Pleomorphomonas sp. PLEO: one gene and its partner. The protein of the gene in region 1 interacts with the protein of each later gene in a pairwise test. Links are inferred from orthologs where the notes say so. Each region holds a gene or a part of one and is shown on either strand. Other genes may lie near its edges. The genes, in order: hfq and rho.

The links.
Region 2: the proteins of hfq (region 1) and rho interact in binary tests that used the Escherichia coli proteins (3 or more experiments, as listed by UniProt). The link is inferred for Pleomorphomonas sp. PLEO from one-to-one orthologs.

The regions. Positions count from the first base shown.
Region 1 is NZ_CP166625.1:3,908,929-3,915,063, reverse strand. The notes cover bases 2,383-5,037. They hold hfq (RNA chaperone Hfq), read left to right. Parts: upstream 2,383-3,416; coding sequence 3,417-3,659; downstream 3,660-5,037. Other genes in these bases: hflX (GTPase HflX), read left to right, coding at 3,822-5,037; AB6N07_RS18160 (D-amino-acid transaminase), read left to right, coding at 2,383-3,220. Also shown: proS (proline--tRNA ligase), read left to right, coding at 1-148; AB6N07_RS18170 (lipoprotein-releasing ABC transporter permease subunit), read left to right, coding at 339-1,607; AB6N07_RS18165 (ABC transporter ATP-binding protein), read left to right, coding at 1,607-2,320; more of AB6N07_RS18160, read left to right, coding at 2,360-2,382; more of hflX, read left to right, coding at 5,038-5,162; AB6N07_RS18145 (L,D-transpeptidase), read left to right, coding at 5,256-5,954. UniProt on the Escherichia coli protein: RNA chaperone that binds small regulatory RNA (sRNAs) and mRNAs to facilitate mRNA translational regulation in response to envelope stress, environmental stress and changes in metabolite concentrations.
Region 2 is NZ_CP166625.1:604,309-610,745, forward strand. What follows is about bases 1,717-4,673. They hold rho (transcription termination factor Rho), read left to right. Parts: upstream 1,717-2,540; coding sequence 2,541-3,806; downstream 3,807-4,673. Other genes in these bases: hemE (uroporphyrinogen decarboxylase), read left to right, coding at 1,717-1,854; hemJ (protoporphyrinogen oxidase HemJ), read left to right, coding at 1,854-2,288; mnmE (tRNA uridine-5-carboxymethylaminomethyl(34) synthesis GTPase MnmE), read left to right, coding at 4,049-4,673. Also shown: AB6N07_RS02580 (pyruvate, water dikinase regulatory protein), read right to left, coding at 1-272; more of hemE, read left to right, coding at 694-1,716; more of mnmE, read left to right, coding at 4,674-5,293; tRNA uridine-5-carboxymethylaminomethyl(34) synthesis enzyme MnmG, read left to right, coding at 5,683-6,437. UniProt on the Escherichia coli protein: Facilitates transcription termination by a mechanism that involves Rho binding to the nascent RNA, activation of Rho's RNA-dependent ATPase activity, and release of the mRNA from the DNA template.

The DNA of each region.
Region 1 (6,135 bases):
GATGGATCTCATCGGTCTGCCTTGGCAGATCATCATCGGCCCGAAGGGCCTCGCCGACGGTGTGGTCGAGCTGAAGCGGCGCGCCACGGGAGAGAAGGAACTGGTGTCGCTGGAGTCGGCTATTTCCCGCGTCACAGAAAAGGCCTGATTGTCGCTGAAGAGGGGCGGTAATGTGCCGCCCCTTGTGGCTGTCCGATTCCGTCTGGAAAACGCGGAAACAGCAGCTTGCCAGCGGACGGAATTTGCTAGTCTCACGCGTCGCCGCTCGGTGGCGTCCGCGAGTCGGCCATCGGTCTTCGTGGCCGCGGCGCGGCGTTCCGGCGTTTGGAGGTCTTTGGATGAGCGAGGCGAAAGCGGGGCGTCCCTTCGCTCCCTTCGAGTGGAAACTGGCCGGTCGTTATCTGAGGTCTCGTCGCAAGGAAGCCTTCATCTCGGTGATCGCCGGCTTCTCTTTCGTGGGCATCATGCTGGGCGTTGCCACGCTGATCATCGTCATGGCGGTGATGAATGGCTTTCGCGGCCAGCTGATGGACAAGATCCTTGGCATCAATGGCCATGCCGTTGTCCAGCCGATCGATAGCCCGCTCACCGATTATGCCTCGGTAGCCGATCGACTGGCCGGGGTTGAAGGCGTCAAGATCGCCATGCCGTTCGTCGAAGGGCAGGTGCTGGCCTCCGGCCCATCCGGCGCTTTTGGCGTGTTGGTGCGTGGCGTGCGTAGCGCCGACCTTCAGAAGTTGCCGCTCGTCTACAACACCGTGCAGATCGGCTCTTTCGACAAGTTCGACGAGGGCGTTGGTATTGCCATCGGCCAGCGCCTCGCCGAGAGCCTTGGCGTGACGGTCGGCGACAAGGTCACGCTGGTCAGTCCCAAGGGCAATGTGACGGCTCTCGGCATGACGCCGCGCGTCAAGGCCTACCCGGTCGCCACCATCTTCAAGATCGGCATGAGTGAATACGACGGCACCTTTGTGTTCATGCCGATCGCCGAGGCCCAGAAATTTTTCATGATGGAGGACAAGGCTACCGCCATCGACGTCTTCCTCAACAATCCCGACGACATTGGGACGATCAAGGACAAGTTGACCGTCGATGCCGGGCGGCCGGTGCTGATCACCGACTGGCGACAGCGCAATGTCACCTTCTTCTCGGCCCTCGAAGTCGAGCGCAACGTGATGTTCATGATCTTGACGCTGATCGTGCTGGTGGCGGCGCTCAACATCGTCTCGGGCATGACCATGCTGGTCAAGGACAAGAGCCACGACATCGCTATTCTTCGCACGATGGGAGCGAGCCGCGGAGCTATCCTGCGTATCTTCCTGATCACCGGCTCGGCGATTGGCGTTGCCGGCACAATAGCCGGTTTCGGACTGGGGCTTGTCGTCTGCCTCAACGTCGAGAAGATCCGGCAGTTCGTGTCCTGGCTGACGTCGACGGAACTTTTCTCACCCGAACTCTACTACCTCAGCCAGCTTCCCGCCGATATGCAGATGCACGAGACGATCAGCGTCCTTATCATGGCGTTGGTGCTGTCGTTCGTCGCCACCATCTATCCCGCCTGGAAGGCGGCCCGTCTCGATCCCGTCGACGCGCTGAGGTACGAGTGATGCCGGCCATTGAAACCCTCATCACCGGCGTCGAAGATCCGGTCCTGAAGCTGGTCGGCATCGAGAAGTCCTACAAGGAGGGCACCGGCACGCTGCCGATCCTTCGTGGTTGCGACTTCAATCTGTTTGCCGGCGAATTGACCGCGCTGGTCGCTCCGTCCGGTGCCGGCAAATCGACGCTTCTTCACATAACGGGCCTGCTGGAAAAGCCTGATGCCGGTGAGGTTTTCATCGGCGGCAGATCCTGCGGTACGCTCGACGACGCCAACCGCACCCGCCTTCGCCGCACCGAGATCGGCTTTGTCTATCAGTTCCATCATCTTCTGCCGGAATTCAGCGCGCTTGAGAACCTGATGATCCCGCAGATGATTGCTGGCCTCGACCAGAAGGAAGCTGCCAAGCGCGGCAAGGATCTGCTTTCTTATATGCGGCTTGAGAAGCGGGGAACCCATCTCCCCTCGCAGCTTTCGGGTGGCGAGCGGCAGCGCGTGGCAATTGCCCGCGCCGTTGCCAATGCCCCAAAGGTGCTGCTCGCCGACGAGCCGACGGGCAACCTCGATCCGAAAACATCCCATTATGTATTCGACGCGCTGGCTGCGCTGGTGAGGGCCACTGGGCTCGCCGCCATCATCGCCACCCACAACATGTCGCTGGCCGAACGAATGGACCGGCGCATCACCCTCGACGAAGGGCGGATCGTCGAACTCGAGTGATCTTATAACCGCTTGCCGTATAGTTCTGGAGAGCCGGCCATGTCCCGCATCACCTACGTCAATGGGCGCTACGTTCCGTCGCGGGAGGCCGTCGTCAGCGTCGAGGATCGGGGCAACCAGTTCGCGGATGCCGTCTATGAGGCCTGTCAGATCAAGGATGGCGCCATCATCGATCTTCGCCGCCATCTCGACCGGCTCGACCGGTCGCTGGCCGAACTGAGGATTGCCGCGCCGATGAGTCGGGCGGCGATGACCCATGTGCTGCGGGAGGTTGCTCGTCGCAATCGGGTCGAGAATGGCTATGTCTACTGGCAGATCTCCCGTGGTGCCGCGCCGCGCGATCATGCCTTTCCCGTCGGCGTGAATCCGACCTTTACCGCGACGGCCAAGTCGCTGGACGTTGCCGCGGCTGCTCACCGCTATGAGAAGGGCGTGCCCGTCATCACCCTTCCCGACAACCGCTGGGAGCGCGTGGACATCAAGACGGTTGGCCTGCTGCCCAACGCGCTCGCCAAGCAGGCGGCGCGCGAGGCTGGCGCCTTCGAAGCGGTGTTCGTCGACGCCGAGGGATTTGTCACCGAGGGATCGTCCGCCAATGTCTGGCTAGTCGACGAAGAGGGCAGGATCGTCACCCGCCCGGCCGAGCGAGGCATTCTCCGTGGCATTACCCGGTCGGTCTTGATGGAGGTGGCGGCCGCCGAGGGTGTTCCGGTCGTCGAACGTCACTTCACAGTGGCCGAGATGAAGGCGGCACGGGAGGTATTCTTGACGTCGGCCGGCGCGATTCTTTGCCCCGTCGTGAGCATCGACGGCGAGGCGGTCGCCAATGGCGCTCCTGGCAGCGTCGCCGCCGGTCTGAGGCGGCGCTTCCATGATATCGCCGAGCGCACACCGATTTGACGGCCAAGGCCGCCTTGGGCAAAATTGTCACATGCTCTCCGAAACACGGATAGCACGAGCCCACCGACCGTGACACGCATTCGAAATGGACTGGTAATTTCCGACGCGCCCGGCGTAACCATAAGTCCGGGCGACGCGTAGCGTCGGTGTGGCGTTTGCCCCTCACAAAAAAACGAAGTCGAAAAGGCCGAATAAAATGGCGGACAAAGCCCAAAATCTTCAGGACACCTTCCTTAATCACGTCCGTAAGAATAAGATTTCGCTGACGATTTTTCTGATCAATGGCGTCAAGCTACAGGGCGTGGTCACCTGGTTCGATAACTTCTGCGTCCTCCTGCGGCGCGACGGGCATTCCCAGCTCGTCTACAAGCACGCCATTTCCACCATCATGCCGGCTCAGCCTTTGGCCCTTTTCGAAGGTAGCGAGGAACCGAACTGAGTCCGATGGGTTCCGTTGTTGTCCGCTCATGGATCGCTCCATGGGCGGCTTATCACGGAAATCAGTTATTGGCCGCGCGCGGCGCGGTTTTCGGGAGGTTAAGTGACCGACGAACAGGATCTTGAAGAGGGCGGCCGTCCTCGCAAGAAGAGTGTCGATCGCATCGATGAGCCGGCGAGGGCATTGGTTCTTGTGCCCGATCTGCGTCAGCGGGGGGGCAGGGACGACGCTGCCACAATCACCCAGCGCGATCTTGAAGCGCGGCTTGAGGAAGCCTCCGGCTTGGCCTTGGCCATCGATCTCAATGTGCGCGCCACCCTTCCCGTGCCGGTCAACCAGCCGAAGCCGGCAACGTTGTTTGGCTCCGGCAAGGTGGAAGAAATCGGCGAGAGGGTAGAGGCCGAGGAGATCGACCTCGTCATCGTCGATCATGCGCTCACGCCCATTCAGCAGCGCAACCTGGAAAAAGCCTGGAAAACCAAAGTTATCGATCGTACGGGGCTCATCCTCGAAATCTTTGGCGAACGGGCACGGACGCGCGAAGGGCGACTGCAGGTGGAACTTGCCCACCTCAAGTACCAGAAATCGCGCCTCGTCCGCTCGTGGACTCACCTTGAGCGGCAGCGCGGTGGTTTCGGCTTCCTGGGTGGTCCCGGCGAAACGCAGATCGAAGCTGACCGGCGCCAACTCCAAGATAAGATTACGCGCATTGAGGCCGATCTCGAACAGGTCAAACGTACGCGAGATTTGCACAGGCGACAGCGGCGCAAGGTGCCGCATCCGGTGGTGGCGCTGGTTGGCTACACCAACGCCGGCAAATCGACGCTGTTCAATGAGCTGACCGAAGCGGATGTGTTCGCCAAGGATCTTCTGTTTGCAACGCTCGATCCTACGCTTCGCCGCATCAAGCTGCCGCACGGTACCGATGCCATTCTGTCGGACACCGTGGGATTCATTTCGAACCTGCCGACGCACCTCGTCGCGGCCTTCCGGGCAACGCTTGAGGAGGTGATCGAGGCGTCGATTATCCTGCATGTGCGAGACATTTCTCACAAGGATACCGAGGCGCAGGCGAGCGACGTTGCGGAAGTGCTGAAGCAACTCGGCCTCAATCCCGAGGATCGCGACCGCATCATCGAAGTGTGGAACAAGATCGACCTTGTCGACGACGCGCGGCGCGACGTTCTGCTGGCGCAGGCAGAGACCGAATCCCCTGGCGGGCAGGAACGGCACGTTGTCTCGGCCGTCACCGGAGCGGGTTTGCCCGAACTGTTGGCAGCTATCGAAGCAAGGGTGGTTGGTACCAGGCCGGTGCACGAACTCGCCCTCGATCCTTCCGACGGCGCCGGACTTGCCTGGCTCTACGATCATGGCGAAGTACTCGAACGGCACGAAGGCGATGACGGCACGCTACGCCTGACGGTGCGCATCGCCGACAAGTCGATGACCACCTTTCATCAGCGCTATGGCGAACGCATTCAGCATCCGCTCGCGGAAAACTGATCTCAGCCGGGCAAGTTTAGCAACATGACTAGAGTATTGTGCGTTCATCAGGTTGACTGAATGCCACCGTCGAATCAGCAGAAAGTGGAGACTATGAACCTACCGTCCAGGCGAGCCTTTCTCGGCGCGCTGCCTCTTGTCCTTGCCGCTTGCGTTACGAACCCCGGCGTGCCGGCGATGCCGCCGCTCATCGATCCAACCAAGCCGAAGCGCTATCCTTTGCCGTCCGCTGAGTATGTCGCGATGTACGGCGAGATTAAGGACGGCGGGTTCACTGTTCCCGCGGTGGATCTGACGCGGGTCAATCCGGCGTTCCTGCGCCGGGAGGTCGACTATGTGACCGACGAGCCGGCGGGCACCCTCATCGTCGATACACCCGCCCGCTACCTCTATCTGGTGCTGGGTGACGGCCGGGCGATGCGCTACGGCATCGGCGTCGGTCGCGAGGGATTTGCCTGGGCCGGTTCCGCCGTCATTCGTCGCAAGGCAAAATGGCCGTCGTGGCACCCGCCGGTGGAAATGCAGGCGCGCGATCCCAACTCTCGCAAGTGGGCTGGTGGCATGCCCGGCGGTCCGGACAATCCGTTGGGCGCCCGTGCGCATTACCTTTATCAGGGCAACATCGACACTCTCTATCGTATCCATGGCACGGTGGAGCCTTGGACGATCGGCAGCAACGTCTCCTCCGGGTGCATCCGCCTGATCAATCAGGATGTCATTGACCTGTTCGAAAGAGTGCCGGTTGGCACCGTTGTCAAGGTGTTGGAACGCCCGACGGTTCCCGCCGTCTGAGTCTTGCGACGCCCCGCCGTACGTGCGGGGCGTCCGCCTTTCGCTTCGCCGTCCCGACGCGCTTTTTGTCAAGAGTTTGAATTCCTTCGCAGCCAAAATAGGGGGAAGACAAATTAACCCTCCCGCGCCATAGTGCCCTTACGTCGAGCCATAAGGACGAACGGGGCGGGGAAGAAGCGCC
Region 2 (6,437 bases), 3.3 Mb from region 1 along the record:
TCGATGCAGGGAATGGCGGCGGCCTGACAGGCCTCCTCGAGTCGTATCGCAAGGTCCTGTTGCACCAGGGTGTAAAGAACGATGCCAGGCGCCGCCTCGATATCGGCAATGACGCGTTCGATGTGCCGCACTGACCGAACCAGCGGATAGATGTGCTCGATCGCCACCATCGATTCATATTGAGCGGTGGCCGCCCGGCCAACGGCAAGCAGCGTCTCGCCGGTGGAATCGGAGACGAGATGGATATGGAAATAGGTCTGGCCCCGCTTCATAGCCGGCGTGCTCCGAAAGAACGGCGACGCAGCATCTCAGATGGCGCAGTGCTTGGCGAGTTCTTTTTTGCCAATTACGATCAATGGTTTGGCTACGCTGGCTGGTCCGCTGTCCACAGAGGGACACCCATCGTGGGGATGAGCGTGGACAAAAACAGCCTTTCCTTGGGTGCCGGATCGACCCCTGTGGGTAAGCCGCCAAACCGTCAACAGGACAGGCCAATGGGCACTGTCTTGACGGTGTCTGTGGGTGCTGTGCAAAAGCGGCGCTGATGCTTAATGGTTCATTAACTGTTCGGCGGTCATCCCCATTAACCATTCGTTAAGAATTGCGGCATTCCGCCATCCGCTACAGTTTTCCACAAAAGCCACAGGCCACCGGTTCAAATGACGCTACCGCTGTCGAGCAGAGACGCTTCGCATGGTTCCGATTGTGGAGGAACAACAATCCCTGCTATCCCTCGCCAATAAGAAAAAGAAAGTATCTTTAAATAGGATTCTTACCTTGGAAACGGCCATCGGAGCGATCACTGAAAAGACCGATAGGGCAGCGAGTGAGCGTCGCCTTCTCAGAGTCCTCGATGGCGAGCGGATGTGGCCACCGCCGGTTTGGATGATGCGTCAAGCCGGACGCTACCTTCCCGAATATCGGGCGACGAGAGCCAGAGCTGGATCCTTCCTCGATCTCTGCTATGCACCTGCTCTGGCTACCGAGGTGACCCTGCAACCGATCCGTCGCTTCGGCTTCGATGCGGCAATTTTGTTTTCCGACATTTTGGTCGTTCCACACGCCCTTGGTCAGAAGGTTTGGTTCGTCGAAGGCGAAGGCCCGAGGCTTGAGCGGGTCGATCTGGCTCACCTTGTTCTGGAACCGGATCGTCTGCTCACGCGGCTTGAGCCAGTCATCGAGGCGGTGTCATCCATCCGTGCGGAGCTTCCCGACGAGACGGCCTTCCTTGGCTTCTGCGGTGCGCCCTGGACGCTGATCACCTACATGATCGCGGGACGTGGCACCCCCGACCAGATGCCGGCACGGCGGGCGGCGCTGAGCGACCCGATCGGTATCGATCGGCTGGTCGATATCCTTGTGGACGCTTCGATCACCTACCTCGCCGCTCAGCTGAGGGCAGGCGCCGATGCGGTGCAGATTTTCGATACCTGGGCCGGCGTGCTGGATGATGCTGGTTTCCAGCGTTTTGTGATCGAGCCCACGCGCCGCATCGTCGAAGGCTTGCGCGCTGAGATACCTGGCGCGCGGGTGATCGGCTTTCCAAAAGGGGCGGGCGGCCATCTTCCGATTTATGTGCGGGAGACCGGGGTCGATGCCGTTGGCGTCGATTGGCAGGCTTCGCTTGATTTTGTTCGTGACGATGTGCAGCCGCTCGTCGCCGTTCAAGGCAACCTCGACCCGCTGCATCTCGTCACGGGTGGGGATATGCTGGATGCCGCTGTTGATCGAATCCTTGCCCGGTTGGGTGAGGGTAGGCTGATCTTCAACCTCGGCCATGGCATCACGCCGGACGGCTCGATCGACAATGTCGCGCGCATGCTGGCACGAGTGCGTGGTGTTGGGGGACGATAATGGGTCTCGGCTATGACTGGATCAAGATCGGCCACCTGTTTTCGGTGATCGCCTGGATGGCCGGTATCTTCTATTTGCCGCGTCTTTTTGTGTATCACGCCGATGCTGAGACCGGCTCAGTTCAGTCCGAAACCTTCAAGGTGATGGAACGCCGATTGCTGAAGGGCATCATGCGGCCGGCGATGTATGCCACTTGGGTTTTTGGTCTTTGGCTTGGAGTAAAGGGAGCATGGTTTTCCACGGCGTCCTGGCTGTGGTTGAAACTCCTCTTCGTGCTCGGCCTGACCGTCTATCATTATCAGCTCGATGCTTGGCGCAAGGCCTTCGAACGGGATGCGAATCAGCATGCCGCGCGCTTCTTCCGCATGATGAACGAGCTGCCGACGCTGATCCTCTTCGCCATTCTTGTGCTGGTCGTACTGAAGCCGTTCTAAAAGCCAGTACGAGACCTCGTAGTCCCTGAGTCTTGCCGCGCCGGACGGAACAGGGTATAGCGAAATCGTCCCTCACTTCGCGGACAGGCGTATCCAGGCCGAGAAGGTCTGGAGAGTTTCCCCCCGCGGCGGTTCCCCACCGTTGCTGCCAGCCCGCGTCCTTCGGAAAAGATCGTCGATGCGTATCCCCAAGCAGGGGAATTTTTTGTTTTCGACTTCGATTCCTTTTTCCAGCCAAGAGATGCCTTGTCCATGTCGGAGATGAAACTCCAGGATCTCAAGAAGAAGACCCCCACCGAACTTCTGGCCGTTGCGGAAGAGGTCGAGGTGGAAAATGCCTCGACCATGCGCAAGCAGGAATTGCTGTTTGCCATTTTGAAGCAGCTCGCCGAGCAAGAAGTCGATATCATCGGCGAGGGCGTTGTCGAAGTGCTCCAGGACGGCTTTGGCTTCCTGCGTTCGCCTGACGCCAACTATCTGCCGGGTCCTGACGACATCTACATTTCGCCGGCGCAAATTCGCCGCTTCTCGCTCAGGACCGGTGATACCGTCGAAGGGCAGATTCGTAGCCCCAAGGAGGGCGAGCGCTATTTCGCGCTGCTCAAGGTCAACACCGTCAATTTCGAAGACCCCGAGAAGGCGCGCCACAAGGTGCACTTCGACAACCTGACGCCGCTCTATCCGGATGAGCGCTTCCGCATGGAAGTCGAAGGCGTCCCGTCGAAGGATTTCTCGGCCCGTGTCATCGATATCGTGGCACCGCTCGGCAAGGGCCAGCGCGCGCTGATCGTCGCGCCGCCGCGTACCGGCAAGACCGTTCTGTTGCAGAACATCGCCCACTCGATCACCACCAACCACCCGGAATGCTACCTGATCGTTCTTCTGATTGACGAGCGCCCGGAAGAAGTGACCGACATGCAGCGTTCGGTACGGGGCGAGGTGGTTTCCTCGACTTTTGACGAACCGGCGACACGCCACGTTCAAGTAGCGGAAATGGTCATCGAAAAGGCCAAGCGTCTGGTCGAGCATGGCCGCGACGTGGTCATTTTACTTGATTCGATCACCCGCCTCGGTCGCGCTTACAACACGGTGGTGCCGTCTTCCGGCAAGGTGCTGACAGGTGGTGTCGATGCCAACGCGCTGCAGCGGCCGAAGCGCTTCTTCGGCGCGGCTCGAAATATCGAACAGGGCGGGTCCTTGACCATCATTGCCACCGCGTTGATCGATACGGGCAGCCGTATGGACGAGGTTATCTTCGAAGAGTTCAAGGGCACTGGTAACTCGGAAATCATCCTGGATCGCAAGATCTCGGACAAACGCGTGTTCCCGGCCATCGATATCCAGCGTTCCGGTACCCGCAAGGAAGACCTGCTGGTGGTCCCCGACAAGCTCAAGAAGACCTTTGTTCTCCGTCGTATTCTCAATCCGATGGGGACAACGGACGCGACCGAGTTCCTGCTGGACAAGCTCCGGCAGACGCGGACCAACGGCGACTTCTTCGATTCCATGAACACTTGACATCCGGCTCGTGTGTTTCACGTGAATCATCGGCGGATATCGATTCGTCGCCGTTCCAGTTCCTGCGCGACATACAAAGGGCCCATCGGGCCCTTTGCCATTTGTGCGGCTCGGCCATTCTCATATTGGCCAAGGGAACTCGCCCGGCTCGGCATCTTGAACGAATGATCAAACCAAAGGATTGAGTCGTGTCCGATACGATCTTCGCCTTGTCGTCCGGGGCTCTGCCAAGTGGCGTCGCGATGGTCCGAGTCTCCGGACCTGACGTCCGATTCGTACTCGAAACAACCGTTGGCCAGTTGCCAGCACCTCGCCACGCGACCTTGAAAACCTTCCGTGGCGTCGGGGGTGAGGTCATCGATCGTGGGGTGGTGTTGTTCTTTCCGGCTCCAGGCAGTTTTACCGGTGAGGACATTGCCGAGTTCCATTTGCATGGTGGCAGGGCGGTCGTTGCGGCTTTTGTCGCCTTTCTTGGAAGTCTTCCGGGAACGAGGCTCGCCGAGGCTGGTGAGTTTACCCGTCGTGCCTTCGACAATGGTCGGCTCGATCTCACGGAAGCGGAAGGCCTCGCGGACCTCATCGTTGCCGATACAGAAGCCCAACGGCGTCAAGCCGTGCGTCTCGCTGGTGGCGCCTTCCGGACAAGGGCCGAGGACTGGCGGCGGCGCCTGATCGATTTGCGGGCCTACGTCGAGGCGGACCTCGATTTTTCCGACGAGGAGGATGTGCCGGAAGATATTTCCAGCGCCGTCGGCACTGGGATTGGTGCCTTGCGGGCGGAGATGGAGCGTGAACTATCGGCTGGCCAACGTGGCGAGCGTATCCGCGATGGCTTTGAAGTGGTGGTGCTTGGTCCACCCAATGCCGGCAAGTCCAGTCTGGTCAATGCGCTGTCCGAGCGTGAAGTCGCCATTGTTACCGACATTCCCGGCACGACCCGCGATCTCCTGGAGGTCCATCTCGATCTCGGTGGCTACGCTGTTACGTTGGTGGATACGGCAGGCCTGCGGGACGGTGGCGATGTGATCGAGGTTGAGGGTATGCGACGGGGCAGGGCGCGGGCACAGTCCGCTGACCTGATCCTCTGGCTTGACGAGAACGGCGGCGATCCTCCTCAGGACATCACGACGCTGGGAGGGAAGGTTCTGAGTGTGCAGACCAAGGCCGATCTCAATTCTTCTAATCGCGAAGGGCTGACGATCTCCATTCACGACCGAGCTTCAGTTGATCGACTCCTTCATCGATTGTCTCAGGAAGCGGCTGGGCGTCTCGGAGGTGAGGCGCCGCTGGTGAGCCGGGCACGCCAACGACAGTGTTTGGAACAAGCAGTCAGCGCACTCAGGGATATAGAAGTTTCGGGACTTCCAGCTGAGATCGTGGCCGATCGACTGCGTCAAACTGGCGAGGCGCTCGGTCGACTGACCGGCCGCATTGACGTTGAAGAGGTACTTGGCTCGATATTCTCGACGTTCTGCATCGGCAAATAATCGATTCCAATCCGAAACGATTATCCGAAGTTGCCGCGGACCACGCCGTCGTATCGCTCGCCCGCACCTGGGAAGTGGGGCGCATTTCTGGCAAGCTTCCAAAATATTAACGGTGTTTCACGTGAAACACTCCACAGCTTGTGGAAAACTATTCGGATTCGCTACCGAACCGATTCCGGAAAACCGGCTCTTTCCTCCAAGAGCTAGCTTGAAAAGCGCAGAAATCAGCGCTTTCGGCTTTGACCTTTGGGGCAATTCTGACCTATTAAGGCATCCCCAAGCTTTAAGGGCTGGCGTCTGTGACGTGGGGATCAGGTGTGGATGGCCCGGCAATAATGGGCACCTCGGCCGTTTTTTGCAAAGTTTGCTAACTTGCAACATCAGGAGCGATGGTGAGCGATCTGGAACGCTTCGACGTCATTGTTATCGGTGGTGGCCACGCGGGCGCCGAGGCGGCGCATGCCGCGTCGCGCAGCGGTGCCAAGACAGCACTGGTTACGCATGACTTTTCAACGGTCGGCGCCATGTCCTGCAATCCGGCGATCGGCGGTCTGGGTAAGGGGCACTTGGTCCGTGAGGTCGATGCTCTCGACGGGTTGATGGGCCGAGTCGCCGATGCAGCGGGTATACAGTTTCGCTTGCTCAACCGGCGCAAGGGCCCGGCCGTGCGCGGCCCTCGTGCCCAAGCCGATCGTAAGCTCTACAAGGCCGCGATGCAGGCAGAGATCGCATCGGCGGCCAATTTGACGGTTGTCGAAGGCGAAGCCGACGATATCGTGGTTTCAAACGGTCGCGTCGGAGCCGTTGTTATGGCTGACGGGCGTCGGCTGACCTGTGGCGCCGTCGTGTTGACCACCGGGACTTTTCTGTCGGGACTTATTCATCTCGGACCCAAAACAACACCCGCCGGCCGTATTGGAGAAAAGCCGGCCTTGGGCTTGTCTCGGACGCTGTCGCGGCTTGGTTTGCGGCTAGGGCGCCTCAAAACCGGCACGCCGCCTCGTCTTGACCGCCATTCCATTGATTATACGGCCCTTGAATCCCAGCCGGGCGACGACGATCCTGAGCCTTTCTCGACGTTGACCGCCGCCATCACTCAGCCACAGGTGGCCTGTCACATCACCCGGACAGGTGAGGCTACCCA